2 regions of the Cytobacillus spartinae genome follow, and region 1 is predicted to be linked to the other one. Evidence: a T-box and tRNA genes for the amino acid it is inferred to sense, from the RefSeq annotation. Region 1 holds a T-box; the other holds one or more tRNA genes.
What was found. The T-box of region 1 lies ahead of thrS (threonine--tRNA ligase). A T-box ahead of a tRNA ligase gene usually reads a tRNA of that ligase, here a tRNA-Thr.
Positions count from the first base shown of each region.

Region 2: it encodes a tRNA-Thr, which carries the amino acid that the T-box ahead of thrS (threonine--tRNA ligase) is inferred to sense. The anticodon was not compared.

Region 1 covers NZ_JBIACK010000011.1:168,318-183,934, reverse strand. The annotation lists gene ACFYKX_RS19845 (spore germination protein) at 1-458, opposite strand, end outside; gene ACFYKX_RS19840 (hypothetical protein) at 763-1,119, opposite strand; gene ACFYKX_RS19835 (tryptophan 2,3-dioxygenase family protein) at 1,420-2,115, opposite strand; gene kynB (arylformamidase) at 2,131-2,754, opposite strand; gene kynU (kynureninase) at 2,772-4,046, opposite strand; gene ACFYKX_RS19820 (CoxG family protein) at 4,174-4,629, opposite strand; gene ACFYKX_RS19815 (hypothetical protein) at 4,800-5,030, shown strand; gene ACFYKX_RS19810 (NUDIX hydrolase) at 5,072-5,515, opposite strand; gene ACFYKX_RS19805 (CBO0543 family protein) at 5,646-6,170, shown strand; gene ACFYKX_RS19800 (hypothetical protein) at 6,256-6,726, shown strand; gene ACFYKX_RS19795 (SRPBCC family protein) at 6,771-7,223, opposite strand; gene ACFYKX_RS19790 (MerR family transcriptional regulator) at 7,230-7,565, opposite strand; gene ACFYKX_RS19785 (methyl-accepting chemotaxis protein) at 7,800-8,759, shown strand; gene ACFYKX_RS19780 (glutathione S-transferase family protein) at 9,329-10,321, shown strand; gene ACFYKX_RS19775 (GNAT family N-acetyltransferase) at 10,335-10,835, shown strand; gene ACFYKX_RS19770 (TolB family protein) at 11,056-12,312, shown strand; T-box leader at 12,401-12,622, shown strand; T-box leader at 12,695-12,917, shown strand; T-box leader at 12,956-13,171, shown strand; gene thrS (threonine--tRNA ligase) at 13,226-14,434, shown strand; gene ACFYKX_RS19760 (PAS domain S-box protein) at 14,486-15,617, opposite strand, start outside.
Region 2 covers NZ_JBIACK010000004.1:106,979-122,595, forward strand. The annotation lists gene ACFYKX_RS10370 (tetratricopeptide repeat protein) at 1-133, shown strand, start outside; gene ACFYKX_RS10375 (hypothetical protein) at 267-725, shown strand; gene ACFYKX_RS10380 (hypothetical protein) at 935-1,234, shown strand; gene ACFYKX_RS10385 (helix-turn-helix domain-containing protein) at 1,209-1,784, shown strand; gene recJ (single-stranded-DNA-specific exonuclease RecJ) at 1,940-3,643, shown strand; gene ACFYKX_RS10395 (hypothetical protein) at 3,808-4,260, shown strand; gene ACFYKX_RS10400 (hypothetical protein) at 4,275-4,427, shown strand; gene ACFYKX_RS10405 (3'-5' exonuclease) at 4,427-5,095, shown strand; gene ACFYKX_RS10410 (S1C family serine protease) at 5,195-6,298, shown strand; gene ACFYKX_RS10415 (hypothetical protein) at 6,436-6,876, shown strand; gene ACFYKX_RS10420 (hypothetical protein) at 6,953-7,909, shown strand; gene ACFYKX_RS10425 (transglutaminase domain-containing protein) at 8,348-9,202, shown strand; gene ACFYKX_RS10430 (hypothetical protein) at 9,279-9,485, shown strand; gene ACFYKX_RS10435 (hypothetical protein) at 9,863-10,042, shown strand; gene ACFYKX_RS10440 (hypothetical protein) at 10,056-10,271, shown strand; gene ACFYKX_RS10445 (hypothetical protein) at 10,513-10,647, shown strand; gene ACFYKX_RS10450 (hypothetical protein) at 10,644-10,802, shown strand; gene ACFYKX_RS10455 (hypothetical protein) at 10,804-10,980, shown strand; gene ACFYKX_RS10460 (FtsB family cell division protein) at 11,178-11,504, shown strand; gene ACFYKX_RS10465 (hypothetical protein) at 11,515-11,781, shown strand; gene ACFYKX_RS10470 (YHYH domain-containing protein) at 11,873-12,823, shown strand; tRNA gene ACFYKX_RS10475 (tRNA-Thr) at 13,202-13,275, shown strand; gene ACFYKX_RS10480 (hypothetical protein) at 13,319-13,564, shown strand; tRNA gene ACFYKX_RS10485 (tRNA-Glu) at 13,779-13,853, shown strand; tRNA gene ACFYKX_RS10490 (tRNA-Cys) at 13,857-13,933, shown strand; tRNA gene ACFYKX_RS10495 (tRNA-Ile) at 13,943-14,017, shown strand; tRNA gene ACFYKX_RS10500 (tRNA-Asn) at 14,032-14,107, shown strand; tRNA gene ACFYKX_RS10505 (tRNA-Phe) at 14,111-14,278, shown strand; tRNA gene ACFYKX_RS10510 (tRNA-Asp) at 14,284-14,358, shown strand; tRNA gene ACFYKX_RS10515 (tRNA-Val) at 14,426-14,501, shown strand; tRNA gene ACFYKX_RS10520 (tRNA-His) at 14,686-14,759, shown strand; tRNA gene ACFYKX_RS10525 (tRNA-Pro) at 14,766-14,839, shown strand; gene ACFYKX_RS10530 (hypothetical protein) at 14,866-15,228, shown strand; gene ACFYKX_RS10535 (hypothetical protein) at 15,212-15,415, shown strand; tRNA gene ACFYKX_RS10540 (tRNA-Tyr) at 15,457-15,542, shown strand; tRNA gene ACFYKX_RS10545 (tRNA-Trp) at 15,548-15,617, shown strand, end outside.

The sequences.
Region 1 (15,617 bases):
AAACCTTTACTTTCTCCATCGATTATAACGACCGAATCACCAGAGAGTACGGCCTTATATACTTCCTCATAGTCATATATAACACTTAATTCTCCTGCAGTTAGGGAATATTTCTGAAGCAACTCAGACAATATAGAAGGTGGCCGAACATGTTCATTGAGATCGACTTCACGAATAGATAACATTAATGGATTTAAAATGAACTCATGTATAAACGCTTTATCAACTAGACCATCAATAAAAATAACCGCTATTTTTGTAAGATTTTCCTTTCCAATGGTCACTTCTCGAATCATGACATCAGGGCTGTGGCCAATATCTTGCCTAATCTTTTTTATGGAAGTCTTTAAATCAGTATGAATCTGATTTTTAGGATTTTGATTATCCGGTACTTTTTCGTTTTCTTTTTGTGCATTTTTCTGTTTGGTTTCATTTAACCAATCTGAAAGTTTTTTCATAAACGACCTACTCTATAATATGGATTATCTTGGTACAGGAGTAGTATGTATATTTTCCTATCACATCATACATACAATAAGGAATTTAAAAGACAAAGAACAACGAGAAATAACGAAAAGGGCCACAATTTGATAATTGCAGCCCTTTTCGTTATTTCTACTCATTTTTAAGCATCTAACTATTCCCTTCAATCACTTTTACTATCATTGATTGATTAATTAATCTCTCAGCTTCCCGTCTAATTCAAAAATTAAAGTTCTCCTTTCCCCATCTTCACCTGAAACCCAGGTGCAGCAGAACTTACTATAATATAAAAATAGCAATAAGAATGATCATGAAGCCGGCAATAGTAAGAATATCTTGATAAGCTCTGTTTTTACCACTTTTATCTCTTTCTTCTTTTTCATACTGTTTATGAATTTTTTGGTAGAGATGTTCGTCTGCTGGAATCTGAGGTGACTGTGTTCCGGCAATCCCTCGCCCACCAAAGTAAAGGATTTTATACAAGGGTAAAGCCCCTATTAAACATATAAATCCGGCCAATAATCCCCATACACCTATGAAAGAAGGTTCTAACTTGGACGCAAATAGATAGGATAAGACTATAAAGAATAAATAGTTGAGGATTACAATCATTAGACTAATCTTTATCTTTTTCATTTTCATCCTCCCATCATAAATTGAGTATACTTATCTGAAGTCTCCTTTGACTAATGATGTAAAAATGTTACAACAGGAATACAAATACAAAAGCATTAATGTGAGTTTTTTATTGTTTCAAGCTGATATTTAATCACTACATTATTCTTTAATACCTGTTTTTACAACAATGAGCTGGTTTTCGTCACTAAAGTCCTTTGATCATACGTGTTTTTACATTATAAAGGAAATAGTTCGTAATAACCGATACCCCAAAAAATGAACATATCTGTAAACAAGATATGTTCTCCATTTATTTACTTATTCATCTAGAGGTTTAGGATTATAGCTAGAACCTGTAAAATCAGTGAATTCCGAAATACCTTTCCATAACTTAGGATAAAATTCGTATTTGATTCCTTTTTCCAATGCTTGAGCAGGAACCCCTTTTAAACTATTTGTATCTAGTCCTATCATTCTCTTAACAAGTTGAATGTGGTGGTATCGCAAAGTTTGGAAAGTTTCATCAAATGTAAGTAGCTCCTGCATCAATTGGAATATGAGTACATGATTTTCCCCTTGCTTTAAAAGTTCCAATACCGTTAAATGATTCTCCTGCAAGATCCTTTCAAAAGGTTCCCATAGAGTAGGACCTGTCTTCAGGATTTGATTAAAACCTGGAGAGTCTTGACCACTTCCCTGTCCAAGAGAGGTTCGAATGGTGTGGTAGTCTTTTTGTGAGATCACTTTAACCATATTAAAAACTTCCGAAAGATGTTTAATTTGTGTATCTACTCGACTAAGATGATCGATTGCATAAGGAAGATTTCTTGCTTCCATAAATGCCTTTGCTAACTCTAAATATTGAATAGTTAGTTTAAAATGCAATTCAGATATTTGATGAACCGTCTGAAATGTCAATTCATCTGGACAGCATAGATCGACTTCTTTTTTCTGTAAGCTTAGTAGTTCTTCCGTTCGAATATACTTTTCATAGTCCGATAGCTTTCTAGTCACAGTGAATCCCCCTTATCAACTTAATTCTCTTAAGACAGCCCGAACAGGACTTCCATCAGCGCCTTCTATCGCCAAAGGAAGAGCAATTAATTCGTAATCTCCGGGATGAACGTGATCCAGTTGAAGTGATTCCAAAATATGAATTCCTGCTTTACTAAGACTGTGATGAGCAGGCAACTCTTTACTGTCTAAAGGATCTACAGATGGAATATCTACCCCAATAAGCCTTACTCCTTTTTCTTTTAAAAAAGAAGCAAGGTCCTCTCGTAAAAATGGAATTTCACTTGGAAATTCATTCGAATTACGCCAACTAGATGTTTTGAATAAAACCCGTTCAACCCCATTTAACTCCACGTTCACTAAATCCTCTACACCAATACTCTCTCGACCAGAAACATCAATCACCTTCGCAATCCCCACGTAGAGGCTCAGATCAATCTCTGTAATTTTTTGACCGTCGTTATCAAAATGAAAAGGTGCATCCACATGAGTTCCGGTATGTATGCTCATCGTCACCCTTCCTACATTCACAGACCCACTCTTCTCCATAGGCCAACTAACTTCATAGGAAAAAGGGGTATCTCCTGGCCAGCCTGGGGTATTATTTGATAAGGGCCTTGATACATCAATAAGACTCATCTCTCCAATTCTCCTCTCTAAGCAATAACATCCCTTTTATTTTCAAATTTCTCATATCGTTTCTCTTGCATAATTTTTTTTATAATTTGTACGGAATTCCAAATATCTACGAAAGATGTATAAAGTGCTACCGGGGCAAGTCGGATGACGTTAGGCGCACGAAAATCCGGAATAACCCCATGTTCCTTCAATGCCTTACAAATTCGTGCTGCCTCATGGTGTTCTAACGATACATGCCCTCCACGACGCTCCTCATCCAACGGGTTTCCGATTGTAAAATTAAACCCTGATAGTTCTTCCTCGACTAGATGCATAAGATACTTGGTACCTAAAAGAGATTTTTCTCGAATACGCTTAATCCCGATTTCGCTAAACATTTCCAGAGACCCAATTAAAGGAGCAGAACTTAATATATGTGGTGTTCCAATTTGATAAGCACCAGCATGGTCAGCAGGAACAAATTCATGCTCCATATCAAACTGCTTTTCTTTGTTAGATCCAAACCAGCCAGTTAAGCCAGGTACATGATTAAAATGTCTCTGATTCACATATAAAGAACCTACTCCGCCGGGGCCGCTATTTAAATATTTATATGTACACCAATAGGCAAAATCCACTCCCCAATCGGAAAAATAATGTGGAATGGCACCAACGGAATGACACCCATCAAACCCGATAAGAATTCCTCTCTTATGGGCTTCTTTTGTAAGCCTTTCAATATCCAATAGTTGCCCACTTCGATATAAAACGGTTGGCAATACAATAAGGGCGATTTCTTCAGTCATTGCTTCAATAATGTCCACTTCATCTATAGACCGACCATCTTTACTTTTCACTTGAACAAGATGTTCTTTAGGATCAAGACCCTTAAGTTTAATTTGAGATTGTAGTGCATAAATGTCTGAAGGGAAATTCAGTTCATCTGCTAAAATTTTCGTTCTGTTTCCGCTTGGTTTGTAGAATGTAGCAACTAACTGATGTAAGTTCGTTGTTGTTGTAGCGGTTACTATTACTTCATGTTTCTTTGCTCCTACTAACTCAGCACTTAGCTCCCCTAATCTTTCACTTAAATAGAACCATGGGTTCTCACCGCTAGTCCATCCATCAATAGCGAGGTCTTTCCAAGAATGAATGATTTCGTTCAATGATCTTTCAGCCCGTCTTGATAATAAACCTAACGAATTCCCATCTAAATAAATGGTTTCAGGGTTTAAATAAAACTCTTCTCTATATGCTTTTAGTTCATCTTTTTGATCTAGGCTCTCTGCAAATTCTCTTGTTGTTTCAAACATGCTTCGTCCCCCTTAATATCCTTTCATCAAGCTTAAGCCAGTCCTAAACAAAGTGTCAATTTTTTCTGAAAAATGTTTAGAACTCCATTGTAAAAGACAGCGCCCCTAGGTGCGCTGCCTCACTCAACTACCTCTTGATTGTCTGTAATTCTCCAATTCTTTTTGCAACTGCCTGTGTTAAGTCCCTAGTCATTTCTGGGACGTTGTTTTTCAAAATGGAATTAACCATTTTTCCCATTTTACCCTCAGCTTGAATATCAAGACTTCCTGTCATAAGGGTTTGGTCTTCATCTATTGATCTCGCTTCAAAGTACCCACTACCCGTGAACTTTTCATTAATTCCTGTAAGGTTGAATGTTACCTTGTTAGGCTCTACCCAGCTTGTTATATCTACTTTTAAATGAACTTTCTTTTTCATAATTCCAATATCGCTTTTGAATTTCCAGGTAGATTCCTTCTCGTTAAGAATTTCGTGCTCTATGTAACCAGGTACTAACGGCGCCCAGTTATCCATTGTACTTACAAAGTGCCAAACACCCTCGATTGGTGCATTGACCATGACGTTGCATAAATCTTTTGGCATTTCATTTCTCTCCTTTTGTCCATCTTGATGAATAGTCCGATTAAAAATTCTTACCCATCTTTACACTATTCAATAAGACATAAAGAAATGACTGAAATATAAACATAAAATCTACAGGAAGTTTTATTTCACAAATGTTGTGGATACTACCTTTATAGGAGGTGATTGATTTGAAGGAGGAAGACTTTAATCAAGATACTACAGCTGCCAATATAAAAATAGTAGAGAAATTAGAAGACGGTCATGTGCACGGTTCAACAGATGGCTTATCGGAGGCAACGGCTGCAAACTTCAAAATTCAAGAAGCGTTTTATGGGGATGACGATAGGGCAAATGAGATAGCTCCAACTTATATGAACAATAATACCCCAGCCATTAAAATAAATGAGGATGGGGATTGATTTGAGAAGAAAGCTATCTAATGATAGGATAGCTTTTTCTCTTAAACATCTATTTTACCATTAAGAAATAACTCTTTTAGACCATTAGGGTAGAGTACGTAATAATCAGAGAGAATCTCTTTCTTCAACATCCATTTTGCACGACTTATGTATGGACCTTCAGTTATAGTAAAGGTTTCCCTCTCATATAAATCTTCATTTTTAAAGTCTACTACGTAAATTTGTGTTAATTCATGACCTATGTTTTCATCGATCTTATAGATATTTTCGAGACAAGTTACATAGCGTTTTACTATGATTTCTACCCCTAGTTCCTCCATAAATTCTCTTTTTAATGCTTCTTGTGATTTCTCCCCTAGCTCAATGGTTCCACCTATTGGTCTGTAAAAAACACCTGTCCCTTTCGAATGCTTCCCTTCTTGTTCTTCTAAAAGAATATAGTCATCCTTAAAGATTAACCCTAATGTATTTGCTCTTGGGCCCATTTGACACTCTCCTCATTGGTTGACAAATTAACATATTAAATAATGCTTCATAACACAATATTAATTTTTCACTAATACACAGGCATTACTTCGTACAAAATAAGGAAAAACTCTAGAGGATTGAAATCCGATGCACATTATTCTTACGATTGTCAGCATTATTGCTGTTTGGATCAGAGGTGATCACCGTGAGTGGAAAAAGTACTATACCACGATGCAGTACATTGCAATTGGTAATCTCACTTATAATTTTCTTTGTGCTTCCCATTGGTTATGGCGTTTATCTCCAGATATAAAATGGTTCAACCATACGATTTTAGAAATGGCATATACGTTTATTGTATTTCCTTTTACTGCTCTCATGTTCCTGTCCCATTATCCAGAAAACGAAGGACGATGGAGAGTTATTAGACACTATCTATTTTGGATTGGATTATATGTAGCGATAGAGTTCGTATTGATGGTACAAGGCAGTATTCTCTACAAATATGGGTGGTCCTTAGGTTGGAGCGCATTATTTGACTGTCTAATGTTTCCTTTTTTACGTCTTCATTTTAAAAAACCTTTGTTTACTCTTATTGTAAGTGTTCCAATCGCTATATTTTGGTTATGGTTATTTGAAATTCCTGTATACCTACCAATCGAACAAAGATAATGAAAAAAGCATTTTTCAAGAAAAACGAACAACTTGAAAGTGAGTGAAACTCTTGATTCATCCTGGACTGTTTATAGGGTTTTCCATGTTTTTTAGCATATTCTTGTTAGTCGGGAATGCGGCAAATATGTTCACCTTTTATCTAATCGGACTAACTGGAGTAGGTTGCTTTATTCTCCTAACAGGAATAGTTATTCAAAAGCGTTCAGACGCAATAAATAAAACATTTCAAACCGATAAAAATTATCCCACCATAATGGTAAAAGGGGCAATCATTATAGCGGGTATTGCTATGCTAATGAGTTCAATTGATTACTGGAGAGACCTCCCTTACTATATCAATAAGGAATTTTCCATTGTAAAAGGGAAACCAACTCTTGTTGATGAGTATGAAAAATCGAAAGGTGGCACCGATATTTACATCACAATTGACGGAAAGGAAATGAAATTATACCCTGAGCCAAAATATGATAATCCAAATGAGTTATATGAAAAGGTAATTACCGTCTATTATCTTCCTCATTCTGATTGGATTGAGAAGTATGAAATGCAATAAGAAGTATTAAAAAGACAGTCTCCTGAGGACTGCCACAATTCGTACTATTCCTTTAGAGATTCTTTCTCAACCAGTTCAAGGAAGTCTTGAACCACTTTTTTATTATTCTTTTCCCCTCCAAGTTTCAACATTGCCCTTCCAACAAAATTAAGCCCCTTGTTATGTCCTTCATAAATAAACCTGGTTTTTGATTCAGCCATTTTTTCTAACGTGTAAGAGAAGTTAATTTCAAATGCTTTAGCTAATACAAAACCGAGTTTTTTATGCTTCTTGTTTTCAGTATTTTCATAATCTAAAACTTCAACGATGTACGTTTCAACTCGTTTTCCTTCTTTATATTTTTGCTGATATTTAGAGCCTATTTCCCCATCATGCTTTTCAACTAGCTTATGCTCAACTACTTTAGGCATAATTCTAGTTATATTCTCCTCATCAAATAAACTCCATACTTTTTTGATATTCGCCTGAATAATGACCTCGTCTTTCCATTGAATCATTGTTTTTTACTCCCTTCCTGTTTTGAGAAATTCATCAATTTCGTTTATGTTTTGTTTTAAGCAATCTATCTGTTTTTCAATTTCTTGTTTTTTTAAAACCAGTAAATCCTCTAAATGAGCAAACGATTCATCATTCATGACCGATTGCATTTCTTGAATTGTTAACCCGAAATTTCTTAATTTTACTAACAGCATTGCCAACAAAAAAGATCCGTCATCATAGTATCGATATTGGTTACTAGGATTGATATAAACAGGCTCTAATAATTTGATTTGTGCGTAATATCTTAATGTCTCTTTACTCAACCCAGTAATTGAAGAAAACTCGCTAATTTTATACATGCTCCCCCTCCAATACCTTCATCATAAACCATGGGGTGCACCACATGGTCAATCAAATTCCACAAAAAGATTACTCGTTAAATGATTTACGGGCATAGCAGTTCAACGAAAATCTAGCATAATCTCAATAAAATGTTACATATCCATGAATAATTCCGAAATAACTACCTTTTCTTTCCTATTAAATATATAGTTAAATATGACTAAAATAAAGTTAAAGGCGGATGGAGAAAAATGATTGGAGTAAAAAAGTCCCTAGTTTTAGAAAACGAACAACTTAAAGAACAGGTTGACATATTAAAAAAGGAAATCCAACAAAAAGATCAACAGGTTATTCATTTCCTAGAGAATTTATATAGTGATTTAGTGTCCACTGTACATCAACATGAAAAGGTAAACTCGCAGCATCATGTCTTAGGTGAATTACTAAGTAAAATCAGGGACCATTTTAGTGAAGTTAATTCAATCAGTCAGCAATCAAACGATGTATCTACGATAATGATGCAAAAAGGGATGAAATTAATTGAATCCACGCACGAAATGGTTGAACATTCCAAGGAGGGTAAGGACTCTGTAAATAAGGTTGAACAACTAATTAAAAAAATGGGTCAGCAATCTGAGGAAACATCTAAAAACATGACTCAATTAGGAAAAAGCTCGAAAGAAATTCAAGATATCGTAAAAGTGATAAATGATATCGCCGATCAAACCAATTTACTAGCGTTAAACGCCTCAATTGAAGCAGCTCGTGCGGGAGAGCACGGTAAAGGATTTGCTGTAGTTGCACAAGAAGTTCGCAAGCTTGCTGAAAATACAGCTACTAGTACAAAAGATATAGCCGAGCTAACAAGAACCATACAGCAAGAAATTGATGCTGCTTTAAGAGATACAGAACAGAATATTTCTTTCGTTAAAGATAGTATTGAACTAAGTTCACTAACAACCAATAAAATAGATGTGATTGCTTCCGTCATTGAGACCGTCCAAACGGAAGTAAAGGATGTATTAGAAACGATTGAGAAACAAAAATCGTATAGTCAAATTGTCATGGATGAAATAAGCACTACAAGAGATATTTTTGACCGTGCCAACCAAACGATTCTTCTCCACATTGAAGATGCACAACTTGTAGATGATCAGCTTGAAAAAGGGATTGAAATGCTAAAGCATAAACAATCTTTCTTATCTGAATAAGTACTTGAAAGTAGTGGAACTGTTTATCCACTACTTTTTTTGGGGTTGGTTTTAACTTTGAGGTGCAAATTGTCGCAACAACACTCTCTTAGCTCCATATTTTCATAGTCCAAGCAATATTTTTGCACTAACTCAGGATCTTAGAGTCTTTTTTTCTTGTTCCAAGCAAATTTTTGACACTAACATCTACTCTTAGTGCCGTTTTTCTGTATTCCAAGCATTTTTTTTGCACTAACACACACTCTTAGTGACCTTTTTTCGCATTCCAAACAAATTTTCGGCACTAATATCTAATCTTAGTGCAATCTTTTCTTATCCCAAGCAAATTTCATGAACTAAGGCGTGCTATCTTAGCCACCTCATTCCGTATATCGAGCAACTTTTAACACTAACCCCACTCAATCTAACAGAATTTGAATATAAAACTTTATTCTCAAACAAAGTGGCATTTAAATTTTCAAAAATATCAGCAAATTCCTTGACGCATTTAAATACAAATAATACGATTCGATAAACAGCATATTTTCCTATATGCGTTTTCAAAACAACTCAAGGAAAGGATGTTATCATTGTCGTCATCTACTAACAAAGCTACTGAAATCACTTCTGATGGCTCTTTTAATAGGCAAAAAAACAGATTTGTTACTCCATTTGGAGACAATCCTGGAGACCTTCCTGTAGAAGCAGGTAGATACAGGCTTATCTGGTGTGCTGCCTGTCCATGGGCACATCGCTCTGTAATTGTTCGTAACATTCTAGGTTTAGAGAACGTTATTAGCTTAGGAACAGTTAGCCCCATGCGTCCTAGACTTGAACATGTAGACTGGGAATTTTCCCTTGATCATAATGGAGTCGACCCAGTCCTGGGCATTAGGTATCTAAGTGAGATTTACAAAAAGACAGATTCAACATACGCTGGGCGTCCAACTGTTCCGGTTATGGTAGATACAAAGAAAAATGAGGCCGTTAACAATGACTACTTCAAACTAACAAACTATTTTGAAACGGTTTGGTCCCCATTCCATAAAGAGGAGGCTCCAGATTTATACCCTATCCATCTACGAGAAAAGATAGATTCACTAAATGACACTATATTTCATGACATAAATAATGGTGTTTACAAGTGCGGGTTTGCAGTATCTCAAGAATCATACGAACAAGCCTACGATTCGTTATTTGCTAGACTCGATGAGCTTGAGGACCTTTTATCTAATAGCCGCTTCCTACTCGGTAATTTTATTACGGATTCTGATGTACGCCTTTATACAACTCTTGTTAGATTCGATGCTGCCTACTACACGGCATTTAATACGAATCGAACTCTAATTCGTGAGTTCCCTAATCTTTGGGGTTATGTTCGGGATTTATATCAAACACCTGGATTTGGCGATACGACTGATTTCGATGCGATTAAACAGCATTATCATCTATCTATTACTATTTTTACAAATAAGGATGAAGTCAAGATTCTACCTAAAGGTCCTGATTCTACTGGCTGGAAAACAGAACATAACCGTCAAAAATTAAGTAATCAAGTTGAGAAGTTCCTATACTCAAAGTAAAGAAGGGTTTAAGATGATTATTCGCAATGCGACTATAGATGAAGTATCCTTTATTCGTGAGCAAAGAATTAAAGCATACAGTGAACACTCGAAAGCCATTTCTGATGAGCATTGGCAGGCTCTAAAAAAAGCCATTTCCTCTGAAGCAGATATTCAGTCTGGCGTTGACTTAATAGTTGCTGAATTAGATGGGAAAATAGTTGGGAGTGTTGCACTGTTTCCACCGAAATCAGATGCATATGAAGGATATGTGGATGAGCTCGATTATTCAGAAATCCGCTTACTTGCAGTAGACCCCGAAGCTCGAGGCAAAGGAATTGCTTTTGCTTTAATCACAGAATGTATAAAACGGACAAAAGAAAAAGGCCTTGATGCCATTGGTCTACATACGGCCGAATTTATGAAAAGTGCATTACAGCTATATGAACGTATTGGATTTGAACGACTTCCCCAATATGACTTTGAGCCGGCTAATGATGGAATTATTGTAAAAGCTTTTAGATTAACAATATAGACGCATATTTTCATAAGATGACACCTAAAAACATCTGACGGTTTGGTCAGGTGTTTTTATTTTGGATAATAGGTCGACCACTTTGAATAGTCCAAACATAAGGATTTTAATAAATCAATTAATAGACCACTCCTCTTATTCAGAAAAATACTTAAATTCCTCTAAAATCCACATAATAAAAAGATTACTTTATTAGATACTCTTAGGAGGGGTAAACAATATGTGGAGGTTCCTAATATCCGTTATCATCTGTACACTTTTCTTCCCACCTACGATGATTTTAGCAGATAATATCGTTCCTAAAGCTGCCTTTGTCAGAGATGGAAACCTTTGGATTTTTATAAATAATGCTGAGAAACAAATTACATTTGAAGGGAAAGTGTTTGATACACCTCAATGGTCACCTGATGGTCAATCGGTTATCTATCAAAGGTTAGTACCTTCCGAATATGTTGATGGTGAGGATCAGTCAGAAGTTTGGATTTATCATATTCAAACAGAAGAGAAGAAAAAACTGTTCCACGATGGATACTCACCAAGATGGGCACCAGGAAAAAATATACTATCATTTAATTCAAAAGGTATCTTGAATATTTCTGACATGGAGAAATTTTATAACATAGCTACTGGTGTAAGTGGTTACACTTGGTTACCAGACGGCAGTGGTTTTTTATTATCTTCATCTGGTGTCCTTCGTCCTGATGGTTGGACAAGTTCCATTTTATATACAAAAAAGGTGAAAGATAATTATTCTGATATAATTCTATTCGGTGGTGTGGATCACTTTTTTACCCTTCCACGAGAAATCGGTGTTGATGATAACAACAAAATAATTGCCGTCTATTCGAGCGACTTTACCTTTTCACCCTCAAACAATTGGATTTCTTTTGTTGTTTCCCCTACTGCTTCATGGTCTATGGATAGCAACATGCTATGTGTGATCTCTAGTGACGGAAAAGATTTTGAGGTTTTAGATGAAATGATTCTTGATGTGGGGAAACCTAAGTGGGCACCATCTAATGATACGATTGCATTTATTGCCGGTGGTGGGAGAATTGTGTTTGGCTTTAAGAACAAGGATTTAAAGGTGAGGGAAATGCCAGTATCGGGAACTTACACCCCTGAGGACTATGCCGACCTTGACTTCGATTGGATTAGTAATGATGAATTAGTGACGTCAAGAATAAAGGAGAAAGAGTGGTCTAATGACTTTAGTGAACATCCCCTTCCTTCTCTTTATTTTATAAATTTGCCTAAAAATAAACAAATTCAAGTTTCACATCCACCTAAAGGGTTCGGTGACTTTGCACCCCAATATGTCTCAACCATGAAACAGCTTGTATGGCTTAGAGGTACGTCTATCACGGATCATAACAGAACTCTTTGGAAAGCTAATCCGGACGGTACTGGTGCAGAGGAATGGATAAAGAATGTTGAATTAATTACTTTTTTCAAAGGGTATGGGAAGGAGGATTAAATCACTAATAAATACTTTATTTATTTAAAATACCTATTGACATTTGGTTATTCCCACCATATAATTCATAAAAATACCATTTAAATTACAAAAAGCTAAGAAAAGGACATGAATCATTTTGAACTTTCTTTTCTAGAGATTAGGGTCACTGGCTGAAAGCCCTAAAGGAAAGAGGATGATTTACCACCTTGGAGCTATTATGGGGAAATGTAAGTATCCATAATCGGGAAATCCGTTATCTGTTATAGAGCGTAATGTATTGACTACATTACGAAATTAGGGTGGAACCACGACCACACTCGTCCCTTGCGTATGGATGAGTGTGGTTTTTTGATGTTTCTGAAAATAAATTTAAAAGTAATCCAAGTTACAATAGAATATTTTTAAGGCTTTGATAAGGACATGAATGATTTCTACCTTTACTTTGCAGAGATCAGGGGCGCTGGCTGAAACCCCTGAAGTAAAGAATATCATTTACCACCTTGGAGCTATTATGGGGAAAAGAGAGTATCCATAATCGGGAGATCCGTTATTATTTTTGAGCGTAATGTACAATGACATCATTACGAAATTAGGGTGGAACCACGACCGCACTCGTCCCTTTACTAGGGAGGAGTGCGGTTTTTTGTATATAAAATAATAATAAATTGCTTTGATAAGGACATGATTCATCCTAACTTTTCTTTCCAGAGATCAGGGTCACCGGCTGAAAGCCCTGAAGAAAAAGGTTGATTTACCACCTTGGAGCTATTGCGGGGAACAAAAGTATCCGTAATCGGGAAACCGTTATCGATTTGAGCGTAATGTGCTAGTCACGTTGCGGAATTAGGGTGGAACCACGACCACATTCGTCCCTATCTTGGGATGAGTGTGGTCTTTTTTATATTCAATTTAAATTTTTGGAGGAAATAATATGTCAACTCATAATGAAGTTGAAATGAAGAATCACCGAAAGTTAAGTCAGCAATTAGAGTTATTTATGTCAATGGAAGAGGCTCCTGGGATGCCTTTCTTCTTACCGATGGGGATGGTTTTGCGAAATGAACTTGAAGGTTTTTGGAAAAGAAAGCATCAACAATCAGGATACCAAGAAATCAAGACACCTATTATGATGAAACAAGAACTGTGGGAGCAATCAGGTCATTGGGATCATTACCATGAAAACATGTATTTTTCCAATGTTGATAATCAAAATTATGCGTTAAAACCGATGAATTGCCCTGGTGCAGTGCTAATTTACAAAAGTAAACGAAGAAGTTATCGTGAACTTCCGATTCGTTTGGGCGAATTAGGGTTAGTTCACCGCCATGAACTGTCAGGTTCTTTGAATGGACTTTTACGAGTGCGCTCTTTCACTCAGGATGATGCACATTTATTTGTTAGGAAAGATCAGATTGAGATTGAAATTGATAAAGTATTAGATTTAATCCATGAATTCTACTCAGAGTTTGGTTTTAGTTATAAAGTTGAGCTCTCTACTCGTCCTGAGGATTTTATGGGGTCCGTACAGATGTGGGATCAAGCAGAAAATGCTCTTGAATCCGTATTAAAGAAAAAGTCTATAAGTTATCAAGTAAATGAAGGAGATGGTGCTTTTTACGGACCAAAGATTGACTTTCATATTCTGGATTCCCTGGGGAGAAGCTGGCAGTGCGGTACTGTCCAACTAGATTTTCAAATGCCTGAAAAATTCGATTGTCATTACATTGGTGAAGATAATAAACCCCACCGCCCGATTATAATTCATAGAGCGATTTACGGGTCGATTGAACGGTTTATGGCTATTCTTATTGAACACTATGGTGGTGAATTTCCATTCTGGCTTTCCCCTATTCAAGCAAAAATCCTGCCGATCTCCGATGCCCATTTGGATTTTGCTTATAAAATCAAATCGGAACTGGAGGTATTAGGGTACCGAATTGAAGTAGATGATAGAGTTGAAAAAGTCGGATTAAAAATCAGGGAAACAGAACTCCAAAAGGTTCCTTTCATGATTATCATTGGTGATAAAGAAATGGAAAAAGGATCCTTATCAGTTAGGAAACGGAAAGAAGGAAATTTAGGTGATATGACGATTGAGGAACTGCTCTATTTATTTAAATACGAACTTGTTAAACGATGAAACTAAAAAATCCAAAAAGGTTTAAAGACCTTTTTGGATTTTCACCTCATCTTATTGAACTTGTATAAGAGGTAACATTACTTCAACAGAAGTTCCCTTATTAACTTCACTAATAATCTTAACAGTGCCGTTGTGATTTTCAATAATATTCTTACTAATCATAAAACCTAAGCCGGTTCCATTTTCTTTTGTTGTATAGAAGGGCTGTCCAATCTTTGATAAAATTTCTTCAGGAATACCAGATCCTGTATCAGTAAAACGAATAAAAATCTTATCATCCAATAAAACTTCAATTTTTAGTGAACCACCATTAGACATAGCTTCCATTGCATTTTTAATAAAGTTAATAAATACCTGTTTAATTTGATTTTCATCACATAAAATTACTGGCACTTCTAGATCAAATTTCTTAATAATCTCAATGCTATTCATATTGGCTTCAGCCTCAAGCAACGAAGTAACGTGCTCCAAAGTTTTTCGAATATCACATTGTATCATTTTCGATTTTTGTGGCTTTGCTAGGCTTAAAAGCTCAGTTAAGATAAGTTCAATTCGGTTGATCTCATTATGTACGATATCATAATATAAATCTTTTTCATTGGAATACTGCAATAATTTTAGGAATCCTTTAATAGATGTAAGTGGATTTCTAATTTCATGTGCGATAGCAGCCGCTAGCTGGCCCGCAATAGAGAGTTTCTCAGACTGAATCATTAGTTCTTCAGCCTTCTTCCTTTCAGTAATATCACGCTTAATTACGGCAAACCCGTTAATCAGATGTTGATGATCCTCTATAGGAAAACTCGTGATAAGTACGTTAATGTATGTGCCATCTTTTCTTAATCGTACTGTTTCATGCTCTAAAAACCCATTCCCTTTTAAAACTTTAATCTTATAGTTTTGAACCTCATCAATTCGGTCTTCGGGAATAAGTGGAAGATTATCTATGTTCGTACCTATTAATTCTTTTACAGTCCATCCAAATGACTTTTCGGTTGCATGATTCGCTTCTATTAGAATTCCATTTTGATCAAAAATTAAAACAGGATCCAAATTATTATCAATGAACGACTGCAATAGTGAACGAACTGTTTTTTCTTCTGTTATATCCCTAACCACTCCTGCGAGAGCAACAGTATTATTCTCTTCATCACATATAGGAGACATGCTTATACTGGTTGTA
Region 2 (15,617 bases), on a different contig from region 1:
AGAAGCGGTTCCGTTGTATCAAGCGATGGTGGATTTCAAAGAAACAGAGGTTTCTAGCCCAAATTGGGAAGACTTCGTATTTGCAAGACAACAATCTCAAGAAGCCCTGACTCATCTTCAACCCTCTTCCTAAGAGGGTTTTTATTTCTTCCCTTGAATTTATATTATGAATAACGGTATAATATATGTATATCAATATGTTTTTTGCACGACAAATGAAGGCTTCTGGAACTTCTTGTTCCAGATAATCGAAAGGGGAAAATCATATGTCAGCGATTAAAATTGGAAGACTACACGAGATTACTAAGGAAAGCGAAGAACTAAAAGCAAAGTTAGAAGCCCTCATGAAGCCTCTCAAAGAGCAGTTAGATGCTCTAACAGAAGAGGAAAAATCCATTCGTGAGGAGCTCGCCGAGGATGCGAAACAACACGGCGAATCGAAAAAGAGCAAGAGTGGCGATTGCAAATCACTATCGTATCCAGGTCTTGGAACGGTTAGTGTCACGGTCAAAGAGGATTGGGAGTTAGTCGATACCACCGCCGCCAAAGAGTTGGTCGAGACGAATCCAATATTCTTTGCGGCTCAAAAAGTCGATGTGAACAAAAAGGAATTCATCAAGATTGCGACAGAAGTGTTTAAAGAAACTGGCGAGTTAGTGCCTTGTGTACAGAAGGTTTCAAAAGAAACCACACGCATCACGCTTGCTAAAATCGAGGATGAATAATCCTCTTGCACTCCATCGTTGGATGGAGTGTTTTTCTTTATGACAAGTTTTTTTATGCTTTTCACCTCAAAACACTTGACACAATATTTAGTAGCAGCGTAAACTGAAGACAACAAGATATGGACAGACATCCTGAAGTTTCCAACTTTCTTAAAAAAGGGAGGAACGCCCAGAGTCTTCTAAATCGAATCATAAAGGAGTTGAGACCCATGTTCCCTGTATTACCAGCCAAAATGGATCCACAATTAAAAGAGTTAGTTGAATTAGAAAGAAAGCGTGTGTTAAGCATCAAAAAGTGCAAGCCCCGTATGTTCTGGGGAGCTGTGTTCTTCTTCGTTTTAGCATTCGGATTTTTGAAGTCATTTGAAATGGGGTATGGAGTTGCTTCCATTCTATCTGGTGCCGTGAGTATCCAGGCGTGGATGCAATGGATAAAACTTCAGAAAACATCTTATACGTTTCAAGGAGGGAGTGTAACGGTCTATGGCGTTGTCAATCACCAAGACTGAGATGCAGCAAGAAGAAGCCTATTGGGTAGAGGGGTTTCATACCTATTACCAGCAGCATTCCTTAGAACTACCCATTTCCATTCCTGAATTCCGTGAACTCCTCTCCACGTTCCTTTGTCATCCAGATGAGGCGAATTCCAAAGAAACGCTTTATAAACAATGGATCGAAGAAGGAAAGGAGGGGAGAAGGGAAGCGAATCATCTCTTAGAGGCATTTCTATCGGAATGGCTGCATCAGGAAGAGACGGTGAACCAAGCGGTTAGACGATTTCTCACCCTAATCTTCAGCTCTCCTGGTCACCCGGAGCCACTGGTTCCCGCTTCCTTCTGGAATCGACCACTAGGCATCCTCATGAAAGCCCACCAAACCTCCTTTCCCATGATTCTTCTCACCTCTGGAGATGCGGCGTGGTTACTTGGCGTCAGTCGCCAGTATATCCATGAAGAGTGGACAAAAGGAAAACTACCTTCCCAAAAGGTAGGAAAATACCATGTATTCTTGCTATCCGACCTGTTAGCCTATGCTCATCAAAAAAAGAATCAATCTTAATTCCTTAGAGGAATTAAGATTCGGGCGAAATTCGTGACGAATTCTCGCCTTATGCCCTGTCAAACAAGATTATTTGACAAGGCTTTTCGTGTCTAGTATGTTGAATATAGGTATATAATACGAATATAGACACGATAAAGAAGGAGGGACGTCACATGAAGGCAACACTCAATTGGAAGCCTCTTGAGCCGATTACATTTCCTCAAGAAAGACTTCTGCAACAACAACTCAAACGAAGTGGATACCCAACACTTCATCCTCACCTCATCACGCATCTCGCCGTTCGCGGGTTTCATCAAGTGAAAGATGTCATGGCTCATCTGTTTCCAACAAAAGAGCAATGCCACGATCCTTTCTTGATGAAAGGCATGAAAGAGACGGTAGAGGCTTTAGAGATGGCGATTATCTCTGGAGAACACATCACGGTTGTCGGCGACTATGACGTGGATGGGATTTCGGCTACCGCCATTGCGGTTCAAACGCTGAAAAAATTGGGGGCGAACGTAGACTACTACATTCCTCACCGCAAACGTGAAGGCTACGGGATCAAAGCATCCGTCGTAGAGAACCTCAAGAAACGAGGCACAAAAATCATCTTAACGGTTGATAACGGGATTAGTGCGCATGAAGCAATTCGTCTTGCAAAATCCTACGGCATGACGGTGCTGTTAACGGATCATCACCATCCGGGTGAAACATTACCTGAAGCGGATGTCGTCATCAATCCTCACCAAGAGGGATGTCCGTATCCGTTTAAGAGCATCTGCGGAGGACTCATCGCCTTTAAACTGGCTCAAGCCTTGTTTGACTACATGGGGATGAGTGGGGAAGAAGATGCGTTCATTGAAGCAACCGCTCTTTGTACGGTAGCAGACGTCATGCCACTCGTCGATGAGAACCGCTACTTTGTCGTAGAAGGCTTAAAGCGCATGAAATCAAAGCCTTCGGTTCCGATTCAAGCGTTGATGAAAGCCCTTGGCATGGATCCAAAAGGATTAAATGAAACTTCGATTGGTTTCTACATGGGTCCAGCTCTTAACGCACCAGGTCGTTTGGATTCGGCTGAAGAGTCGCTTAAACTTCTCCTCTCTCAGACGAAGTTAGAAGCACTCATTTTTGCGAATGTTTGCGGCGAATGGAACAAAAAACGTCAAGTGTTAGCAGAAGCAGCGAAAAAAGAAGCGGAAACCTTGCTGACAGACCATCCGGTACAAGTCTTGCTCATGCCGAGTGTCGATGAGGGGCTTGCGGGGATTCTCGCTGGTCAATTAGTTGAAATGACCGGAAAACCAGCCATCGTGCTAACAAAAGGGAAAACCGATACGGGGAAAGAGGTCTATAAAGGCTCTGCTCGTACATTTTCTGGTTTTTCATTGTACGATGCGTTTGCCGCCGTCGAGAAAAAACACCCTCACGTATTTGTGAATTGGGGTGGTCACGCAGAAGCCGCTGGTCTTTCTTTAGACCCTGCCCATTTTGATTTGTTCCACGCTGCGATTCAGGAAGTATATGAAGCAACCGAACTTGGCGTATCGGTGAACGAGTATCTTGCTACCATTTTTGAACAAGACATGTTTACCCTGTGCGATCACATGGAATGTTTGGCACCATTTGGTCACGGGTTCCCACGTCCAGTGTTCCGAGTGGAATGTGTAGTAGGCGAAGTATCCATCTTTGGACCGAAACAAAACCACCTTCGCTTCTTCTCCGTGAATGGCTCTGAATTCACGCTATTCCGTGGAGCGGATGCCAACATTCAAGTGGGTCAGAAACTAGCCGTCTATGTGACGGTCGGTAAAAGTTACTTTGCGGGTCGTGACAAGTATGACATCCTGGTTTCGGACTATGAAGTGTTGTAATCTGTGACAAAATACGAAGAACGCTCTCCGAGAGGGCGTTTTTTTATTGGAATACCCTTTGAAAAGGTGTATTTTTAATGAATAACGTGATAAAATAAAAGGAGCGTATCTTAGATTTCACTCGAAAAGGAAGGAAAAAAGGATAAGAAAAGGGGAAATGAACCATGGAATTACTTGGCGGAATCATGATTGCTGTTGGAATTGTCGGCTTTTTGACCACTTCCGTAAAAAAAGAAAAAGCGCCTAAGAATTCAACCATCCTTGATGATGATTTACTCCTGCTTTTGGCCACGAGAAAATCGTCTGCACCTCCTGTTAACCGTATAAAAACATCTTCTTACGAACCAAGGAAAGACACTTCTTTCCCGAAGAAAGACACTTCTTTCTCAAGGAAAGACACTTCTTTCTCGCCGAAACCTTCCATGGCAACAGCGAGAGATTGGGATACTTTTCGAGAAGACATGGCTAGTGTCTCAAGAGAATTCCAAGATCAATCCATTCGCATAATGGATGTGGACAAAGAACTAAACAAACAGTTACGTGTGGCTCAACCCAAAAATCATTTCGGCAGTGCCTATGATGCGTTTCAAGCCTTTGAACAACCATTTCGCATGTAAGGGGGAGTAAAAAAATGGGACCAATCGTTCAAAAACTATTAGAACAGGAACGAAAGAATCTTTCCGCAGAAAAGGAGAGATTGCTTAAGCAACTGGCTCAAATAGAGAACAGAATGAAGGTAGTGGAAAACGCTCTTTCTGATTTGAGTGAGGTGAAGGCATCTTGATGAAATGTCCTCAATGCCAAACCGGAACACTCCGTGCTCTTCGGGGTGTTCTCTCCTGTACTCGCTTTCCGGTCTGTCGCCACAAGGAAACCTATCATTTCCAAGTCGCTACTTCTTCTTCCTCTAAGTCGTACATCGTATTTGACTATGAGACAAGTGGAAGAAGCCATCGTCATGACAAGATCATTGAAATTGGAGCCGTCAAGGTTCGCAATGGTCAAGTCGTCGATGAGTTTGAAGCACTGGTGAATCCAGGCACCTATATTTCTGCTGTGATTACCCAAATCACGGGAATTCGGAATTCCGATCTCATCGGAAAGCCTACCGAAGAAGAAATCTTGCCTGCATTCATCAAATGGATTGGAGATGTCGACTTCATGGTCGCACATAACCTATCGTTTGATGCCCGATTCCTAAAGGCTGCTTGTATCCGTCTAGGACTTCCACTCTTTAGTGGAGAAGGGGTTTGCACCCTTCAAACGGCTCGTACGCTTAATATTCCAAGTGCCAATAACAAACTTGGGACATTGTGTGATTACTTCGGGATTTCGCTGGTCAATGCCCACCGAGCGATAGAAGACGTAAGAAGTACTCAACAACTTTTTGAGCGGTTAAAAGAAAGAGGAGACGTACCGTACAAGGCGTTCTCTGAGTTCTGTAAATCCTAGAACAGAGCATGTCTCTGTTCGTTATGATTCATTCATCTTTTTTCCCGATTCTTACAAAAACAAAAATATAGGGAAATAAGAATATTAAGGAGGTATTTCATGAATAAACCCGCTCTACTCTTTGCTCTTTCCGCTCTCCTTTTAACCTCAACCACTATTTTCTCCTCCACTCAACACATTCGCTCCCTCGAAAATGATCTACAAGAGGTTACTCATGACCTCGGACAAGCCACTCATCAACTCGAAGCCCTTGAGCAAAAGGAAGAGACGGTTAAAAAAGCGGTACAATCCGTCAGTTTTTCTGTTGGAGCGATCCTGACCTACGACAAAGATGGAAATAAAAATGGATCCGGTTCTGGTTTCCTCATTGACGCAAAAGAAGGGTACATCGTCACCAACGCTCACGTGGTCAAAGAGGTTGATAAAATGGAACTGCTGACCCCAAAAGGCGAAAAGATTCCAGTTAGTCTGGTTGGGAAAGATGTATTTAGCGACTTGGCCGTCCTAAAGGGAAATCCGGACCAATTGAGCAAACAAGACATGAAGCCACTTGCTATAAAAGAAGAGTCAAGCGTGGAAGTAGGAGACACCGTATTTGTGGTAGGGTCTCCACTCGATGAAAACTTTGCTTCGACGATTACAAAAGGCATGGTTTCCGCTATCAATCGAATTCTTCCGATGGAAGATTGGCACGGAATCAAGTATTGGGAACAATCCCTCATCCAAACTGACGCTCCGATTAATCCTGGAAACTCAGGAGGAGTTCTCGTCAATGAACAAGGAGTGCTTGTGGGTGTTCCAAGTTCTAAAATTGATAACCCGATTGTCGAAGGAATGGGATTTGCGATTCCCATGAACGAAACCGTGAAGATTGTATCAGGCATCATCGAACAAAAGGGAGACTTCGTTCGCCCTTCCCTTGGAATTGGGGTCATCCCCATCTCGCAGTTTGAGGGAGAAACCCCGTTTGAACTGTCAGAAGGACTGTATGTAGAAAATGTAGAATCTCGAAGCAAAGCATCCCTACAAAAAGGCGATGTCATCTTGAAATTTGACGGAAAAGAAGTCAATAACCTCTTAGATCTTCGAAAGGTCTTGTTTGAGAAAGAAGTCGGAAATGCTGTGGAACTGACCGTAATTCGAGAAGGCAAACCGAAAAAGATGAAGGCGACTCTCGTTCCTTTACAAACCTCTCCTGAATAAGGGGAGTTATGTTCTGAATTCCCTTTCTGGATTTCAGACTTGTCTCTCTTTTGAGAGCAATCACTTTTGAAAGGATGATTGTTTTGACCAAACAAAAACGCAAACCATTGTTAACTGGAATCCTTGCTTTTGCCCTCGTGGCAGGATTCGCCGGAGCTACCTCCGCCGCTCAAACCGTTACCTATTCTGTAGAGATTCAAGAACCTTCTCTGGATCTGGTTGTAACCGGAAATACGGCTTTACAGACTTACCAAAAAATTGACGGGGTCATTGTCGCTGATACCGTGGTGAATATTAAAAACAACGGAAGTGTGGATGGTCGACTCTATGCCCAAGTGGGAGATGTGTCTGCAAGTGGATTGACCTATTCGACTACGATTCCAGATGCAGCAAGTGAAGTGCTTACTTCAGTGTCCGATGCGGTAGCCACTACGCTGTTAGACCAAACCCTAAAGAACACGAACTTTGAGGTCCTTGCTGGTGGCAATGAAAACTTCGACCTTGAGATTTTGTTTGGGGCGAACACCCCAACAGGAACCTACAACATCCCGGTCACATGGACATTGCTTGCAAAATAAGGGAGATTTTTTCTCCCTTATCTGAATTCCGAGAAAGGAGTTCAGATTATCCAACCCATCTAAAGGAGGAAATGTCATGAATATGAACAATGATTCTACTAATCTTTTTTCCCTATTCTTTTTTCCTGTAAGGAAAAAAGATTGTAGGGAAATAAGACTACAATCCACAACCCCATGGTTCTTGCGAATGTTGCTTGCTTTGATTCTTTCAGTCGTTTTGACGACTTCATTTGTGACTCAAGGTTCAGCCAATACAGGGTTAAATGTAGCACCAGCCAAGATGAAAATTGAAGAGGCCATTCCTCAAGGAAAACGAGTTCCTTTGAAGGATGTGGTCGTGAAAAACTCTGGCGATCAGGAACAAACCTTTACAGTAGAGTCCAAAGGCTATCTTCACGGAGATGTGAAACAGTTCAAATTAAAACCCAATGACTCGATGACCATTAAAACGTGGTTAGAAGTACCCGAAGATGGAGCGGTAGGCTCACACTCCGACTCTCTTCGCATTGTGGCTGATGGGGGCGAAGTGAACAAAGCCGCCATTGAAGCCGTTGTCATCTATGAAGTCAAAGAAGGTCCTTTTTGGGTGAAGATAACATCTGCTTCTTCCAATGGTTCGAGTGTTGTAGCCACAGCCGGAGGATTTTTGGTTCTCCTAGTAGGAGTGGGAGTTGTTGCATTCTTCGTGTTCAAACGTCGTAAAGAAGGATACACTCCAAAAATCAAAACTCCGAAAGCACCGAAGCAACCACTTTCTCCAACCAAGTCAAATCTACTTCAAGATGATTCGATGTATTACACCGCTCCTTCTATCCCTTACCCTCCTCAACCTCACTATCCCGTGTATCAACCAGTCACTCCGCAGGTCATGTATGGTCCTCAGCCTATGGCTCAAGAAGAAGAGTCTGTTCAAACTCCAGAAGTCTCTACGGCACCGTCTGTTCCATCATCCCCTTCATCGTATCTTCCAGTTCCAACCCAAGAAGCCCCACGAGGATCTTTAGTAGAAAGGTTCTACAACCAATCGAAATAGGTTCAACTCTTAATAGAACAAGGGAATGATTGTATAATAAAGGTATAAAAAACATTCCCTTTGTTTCTATTTGTTCAACAAGTTGTGCATTTTGGGAACAGGAAATCTCCTCCTTATCTCGAACATGAGAGAAATGAGGGCCTTTACACGATCATTCTACTAAAGCAGATGGCTGGTATCTGAATTCGAATTTCTTGTAAAAGAATTTTGACATTCCTACGGTTGTCTGCTTTTTTATTCGGCACTTTTCTTCTAGCGAATCAGCCGCTCTGAATGTCTGTTTCGCATGGTAGACGGGATGCCTTTTCATTTGGGTACAGGAAGACATTGTCTTCAGAATATAGAATCCACGAAGCAGAAGGCATTCACTTCCTTTGTATCATCACTAATTTCATTAATTTGTAGGAGAGTGAAAGAATGAGAGGATTAAAATGGTTGTTGGTAACACTTGTCGCATTTGTCATGTTTTCTGGTGGGTTGTCGGTGGATGCAGGATTTTTCCCATCCAAAACGGTGTTTAGTCAAAAGCAGCAGGAAGCCTTGTCACTAGCCAAGAGTCACGATTACACACAAGCGTTGAAAACCTATACGCTCTATAACAAAGGAGAGAAATGGGCGATCATTGGAAAAGCGTCTCCTGAAGACCAAAAAAGAGGCGTGTTGCATGTTGTGGCCTTTGACCCAAACGACCCAAAGAAGGATGTGTATGTAAACATCCAAATCCCGAAAAATGGTCAAGTTCAATTTGCGTTTTCGACTCCAAAGATTAGTCATAAAAATGGATTTGTCATTCTCATGGATGGTTCGGGATCCTACAAACTAACCTTTGCTGAATCCTTCTTAAACCCAACGTACATGGCTCCAAGCACCGATAAGGCGATGGTTGATTTGGCTAAGAAAATTACCAAGGATAAGAAAACGCCACTGGATAAATCGAAAGCCATCTTCTATTGGGTGACGCAGAATATTGCCTATGACTGGAACAAAGGTCAAGCCAAAATATACAACGCCACGGAAACCTTAAAGAACAAAAAGGCTCAATGTACGGGGTACTCCAATCTGGTCGCAGCCCTTCACCGAGCAGTAGGCATTGAAGCCAGTGTTGTGTATGGCCAAAAGATGGAACACGTTTGGAACGAAATCTACATTGGGGACAAAACGTACTTTGTCGATGCAACGTGGGGTGCAGGATACGCTGATAAGAAAGGCAAATTCATCAAGAAATACAACCCGAACTACTATTCTTCAACACTCTGGAAATCTCACAAGAAAGACGAAGTGTGGTGCTTCTAGCATCCATTAGAAATCCCTAGAAGAGCGAGGCGAACCTTGCTCTTCTTTATGTCTAACGATGGTTAGGAGGATGACCATGGATATTCAAGAACTCAAATCTTTACTTAAACCTGGTGACCTCGTCACCGTACAAACCCCTATGTTTCAAGGCGATGGGGTGGTGTTTGCTATTTTCCCCAAAGAGCGGTTTCCGATTCAACTGGAATTAACTCAACCAGACGGGGATGGTCATGCCATGAAGCGAGTCGCATGGGCAGAAATCAAATTCTGGCAACCAAATTGAATACCTTGTCACTTGAATGAATAACGGTATCATGGTATACTAATGGTATGCTTCATTAGCCATCCTATCGTGAAAGTAGAGTAGTAGATGCTAGCGGGAAACTAGAAGTCTACAGGAATCTAGCGGGAACTAGGTTCCATTATCTCTCCCATGCCCTCTCAACGAAGAGGGAGGGTGTTTATAGGAATCTTTTTATGAGAACCAGATGACGACTATTGTACAGTGAAGCGGGTGCAAAGAATAGGCAAAGCCGAGATTCTGAGCGGAGGCGACACGACCCGTGGGTATCCTTAAGTGTTCCCTCGCCTTGATCCATGGTCGTTCCATTTCGGGCAAGAGTTCTGGTTCTTTTATTTGGAATGTTGAGGTGAAAACCTTTGAAACGATATACATGCGAATGTTGTGGATTCGAAAGCAGTCAATACAAAAAACGATTTGTCGGTCACGTCCGAGTGGAAATCAAAAGCGTGAAAGCCTGTAAAAAGTGCAACTGGTTTTTAACCGATGATGAGGAAGAGAAAAAACAGGTCATGGAACTCTACCACCTAAAAGTCTAAGGAGGCTCAGAGAATGGATATTCGGTACGGAAAATCAAGAAGATGGTATACCTCCGCGTCCTTTCGATTGATGAAACGAGTTCGTCTTCTTCTTGTCATTCTTCTTTCTCCCCTTTGGCTTCCGCTTTACGCGTTAGCCACCATCGGAGATTGGTCAGGAAGGGTAGTAGACCAACTGGATAGTGGGTTGCAAAGAATACTAGATCATATCATTCCCCAGAAGAAGTGAAACTCATAACGAACTAATCTATTTCTCTCTCTTTTAGCGGAAGGAAAGAGAGGGGTTGGGACTCGCTCCCCCGCACATTCCGAAATCTCTACGGGAGAATTCGGATATAGAGTGCATGCTTCCGCTTTTATGTAACTCGGGAAAGGGTGTTTCTCATGCTGTTAGGTTCATTCATTTTTACCATTTCTCTCATTGCTTCTGTCTCGTGTGGGGTCATCTTGGTCTTAAACCTAGAGGATTTTTGGGGAAAGAATCGAGTGTGGAAAAAGCGACTTCAAGCCGTCTTGGGAATCTTCGTCCTGAGTACCCTATCTCTGGTTGGGATCACGATGTTGTTCATCGACTACCTGAATTAAGGAGGAGGATTTTAGTATGACCACCTTGAGCCATGAATCAAAGGTTCCAAAAGAAGATACAAAACAATTAGTAGAGAGGGATCAAGAGATTCGAAAACGAATTGCCCGTACGATCCTCATTCAACAAACCCTCAAAGACAACAGAGAAGCCTTAAAACGATTAGGGGATAGGTAATGTGAAGACCATAAAACTTTCAGAATTACAACAACAGATTCGAAAAAACCAAGAAACACACCAAGAAGCCCTCACGCTTCACCAGCAGATTTTAGAAGAACGTGGGTTAAAAAAGGGAAGAGTTCGTCCACGAGATCCAGAGGAGCAAAAGATATTGGATTCCTTTACCCGAAAGTGAGCGATTACCATGGTCATTTGTCCGTATTGTCAAAACCAAGCCAAACTCTTGAGTTTTTCGGATTAATGGATACAGGACTCGATGAATCTGACCCGTGAAGAGGCTCATATCGGCTGTTTCAATGAGGAACAGTGCGAAGAAATCATCTTTTTAGCGAAAGAATACCGATACTTACACGAAAGGAACGAAAGAACTCAATGAAACCCACCACTACATCGCTAAGACTACAACGACAAGTCCGTATAAAACGTCGGCTCTTGGCTTGTTCTGTTCTGGTCCTGTTGGCTGGGGCTTATTTCGGAATCACACTCACCAAACAATACTTCCAACTCAAAGAAGCCCATAAAGAGCAAAAAAGCCTTCACCTTGCCTTAAAAGAGGTAAAGCGGGAAGAGCAGCGTTTACAAGAAGAATTGGTTCGCTTAAACGACGATGAATACATTGCCGACCTTGCAAGAATTGAGTTTTTCTTTTCAAAAGAACAAGAAATCTTGTTTGTCTTGCCAAAATCGAAGAAACCATAGGAGGAAAACTATGAACTCAACCTCATCTACCTCATTGCACGACTTCCAAGAAGGGGAGTATGTGTATAGCACCCAATATCGCTCCGTGTTTACCATAGAAAAAGTGTTTACCTCTCATCTTTACATCTGTGATGAAAAAGGAAAGAAGCATGGCTATTCGAATTACGGAGACTTGAGACGTGCCACATGCGAGGAAATCCAAGCCTTTCAAATCAAACGTCATTCCGCTCACACTCTGGTTGAATCTCCATCTATCTCTCACCCTATATCCCTGTAATCCATAGAGAGGAAAACTCCTCTCTTTTTTCATTTCCATACTTGGTAGATTCTGTAATAATAGAATCATAGAAATTTAAAGGAGAATACCTATGAAAGGTTGTTTCAGTCTATTATTTGGAGTCATAGTGGTGTCGATGTTATTCAGCACTCCTGCTTATGCTCATCCAGGGAATACCGATTCAAGCGGAGGGCATACGTGCCGAACCAACTGTCACGAGTGGGGACTCAATTACGGAGACTACCATTACCACGATTCATACGGAGGTGGTGGGGGAACCTATGAAGAAGGCTACGATTTGGGCTATGAATATTCCTATTCTTACACCTCGGAGTGTGAGGAGGAGTACGAATGGTGGTGGGAAGGTTCTCAAGCGTTTGGAGATGGCTATGAACAAGGAATTGCGGATGGCCACGAAGAAGGGCTAGAGGTCTGCTACATGAATAGTTACAACTCAGGTTACGAGTGGGGCTACTCCGATTACCAAGAGGGTCTTGAGTATGATGGCACCACCGTCATCTATGACGAAATTACTTTTGAAGAAGGCTATGCCGATGGCTGGAATGATTCCGAAAGCGAAGACACTGCACAAGCGGAAGAAACAGAAGAAGTCGTCTCGGTCACTTCCAATTCCACCGATAACGATTCGGATAACGATCATGTGCTGAACTCTTCCCAAGAGCAAACCGTCTATGAGAAAGGGTATTCGGAAGGGCATTGGGATGCCACGAATGAGTACATCTTTGAAGACTATGAACGAGGCTTTACCGAAGAGGAACTCTCACTCTTTCAAAAAGGCTACTATGCTGGATGGGTGGAAGGGGGAGGTGGTGGATCCCTTGAAACGATTTGGTATGAAGGTATAACATTTTTCACAAGCCATCCGTTGCTCGTGATCCTCTCACTGATTGGAGTCCTTTGGGGGATTCGAACACTCCTCCAAAAGAAACCGAACACCGCACATACGAATATAGCAAGCAAGGTGGTAAACATATTGCTTTGGACTGGTTTCCTCGTCCTGCTTTATTATCTAGTAAGTTAGAGATAACCTTTTTTCTGTTTTTGAAATCCGCTTGGATTCAAAAAGGAGAAGGGTTTTTCTTTTCTTCCAAAACTTTTTTAAAAAAAATCCATTTCACCGCTTGACTGAATATCGGTATTAATGTAGTATAAAGGTATACCAAATGAAAAGGAGTTGAAAGACATGTTCGGAATGATTGGAAAGAACACAACACATGAACAACCGATTTACGTTGACATGGTCTCTTTGACTCTATTTGAGAATACTTAATCCCGATTCTTTTTCCCTCAACTATCCCTGTTGTCTGTTGGCTGGTTTTGTGGCAAAAGTGTATATCGTTTATGGGAATGTATTCTCTGCCCCCCTTCAGAGAGTGCATTCCCCTTTTTTGTTCATTTTGCCGGTGTAGTTCAATTGGTAGAACGTCTCACTTGTAATGAGGGTGTTTGCGGGTTCAAGTCCTGTCACCGGCTCTTATGTTTGACCTACATACCTTGAGAAATGAGGAATGAAAACATGAGTCAAGTACAAATCGAAAAAGAAAAAGACATAACGAACATTGTCATCTTGTACTCCGATGGAACCAAAGAGGAGATCCAAAAGGGATTTGTCGCTCAAGTGGTTCAAGAGGAGGACGAAACGACCATGAAAATGAAGTTTGTGAATACTTCTGGTCCTGAATTGATGGATATGGCGTATGCGGTTTGTGTAGGGATGGCTCAGTTCATTCCGCCTCACATGTTAGAGGAAGAAGAAGAATAGAAGGGTAATAGATTCCCCCTACAAGGATGCGTCCTGTTTAAGTAGGTTAAAACTCTTGAGTGGCTTAGTCATACGGGTTCAAGCACTCTTCTATCCGAATTTCTTTTTGAAAGAATTTCGGACTAATCATTGCGGTGGGCTAGGCGTGGTCGTCTGATAGGTCTCATAAGCCTGTAACGAGGGTTCAATTCCCTACTCCGCAACCAAATTCTATGAGGCATTGGTCAAGTGGTGAAGACACCGTCCTTTCACGGCGGGATCGGGGGTTCAATTCCCCCATGCCTTACCAAATGGACAGGTTTCTCGACGGTTCGGGAGTATGGTCTGCAAAACCATATGAAAAGGGTTCGAGTCCCTTCCTGTTCTCCAACATCCTATACCGATGTAGCTCAGGGGCAGAGCGTTCTCTTGATAAGGGAGGGGTCGCAAGTTCGAATCTTGCCATCGGTACCAATTTCAATCACATCTTGCCCTTAGCTCAGTGGGTAGAGCGTTCGGCTGTTAACCGAAATGTCACCGGTTCAAATCCGGTAGGGTAAGCCAAATGGAGCAGTAGCAATGATGGTTCATGACAGCCTAACGGCTGGCACGAAAACGATTTTCAATCGTTTCCGCACAACTCATTCAAAAGAATGAGTTTCGAGGCGGGCAGAGCCCATCATGCAGAGGACTGAAAATCCTCGGATGTTGGTTCGATCCCAACCTTCTCCACCAAATTCGGAGGTATGGTCTAGTGGCTATGACGCTGCACTGTCCATGCAGAGACCGGGGTTCAATTCCCTGTGCCTTCGCCAAAAAGAATGCAAAGGCACGATATAATCAATCCGAAATCATAGAATTCGGAAGCCTTTCGCCAACTATAGCCCGTTGATTCCATTGGTTACGAGTTCTTCCTTACAAGAAGAATAAGAAGGTTCGATTCCTTCACGGGCTACCAATCTGAAATCTTCAACAAGGAGGAATACACATGAACAAGAAAAAAGTAGGAATCATTGGTGGACTATCTGCTTTAGTGTTAGTGCCTGTTGCCATTCTAGTCAAGCACAAGATCAGCAAACAAAAAGCCTAACCTTAAATCATAGATTGAACAGGAAAATAGAACACCCCTCTATTCTTCTGTTGAGGCTATGGCGTATGGGTAACGCGTCGGTCTGTGGAACCGATTAAGAGGGTTCGAGTCCCTCTAGTCTCCCCAAAATGACGGGATGTAGCTCAGTTTGGTAGAGCACTTGGTTTGGGACCAAGGGGTCGCAGGTTCAATTCCTGTCATTCCGATTATATGTCTAAAGGAGGAAATACCAATGGGATTATCAGGCTGGTTAGATCCAGAAGGACAATTTCACCCATGTTCGTATGGGAGACATCATGAATTTGCTCAAGACGAAATGGAACGTCTAGCGAATTTAGGAGACTATCCGTACGAAAGCGTGGACCAGTTACGAGAACGATCTTACATTCCGATGGGAGGAAGTTCTACAGGCTGGTACGTATTTCTCCCTATTAATCATGAAACCTATAAACCTATGGTATCAAAAGCCCAATATGCATGGTTTCAAACCCACTGGCATGAATTGGATGCCGAGCAACAAGAAATGGTATCCGATTGGTTAGAAGGTTTCCCTACATTAACAGAAAGGAAGAGAAGAAATGGGAGTAGCAAGTAAAGTACGATTCATTGGAACCGATGATGTCGATGCATTTTTAGAGCCAATGAACCGAGAAACCGAGTACGAGATTGTAAAAGACAATCAACACCTATACGTATTGGCTCCAGTTGGCACAAAACCGGAAGTGTTAAAAAACGAACTTCGTGTGGTATCAAAGTCCGATGTAGAGCCTTGGCAAGAGTAACCTTCTTGCTTTATGAGGAATCATTCCTCGCCTTTTCTTCTGGGAGGATAGACCGTAAGTGGAAGCGGGGCGGTCTGTAAAACCGTTGTCATCGACCTTGGATGTTCGATTCATCCTCCTCCCACCAAATATATGGGCATGGTGTAGTGGAAACACGTCGGTCTCCAAAACCGAAGCCGGAGGTTCAATTCCTCCTGTCTGT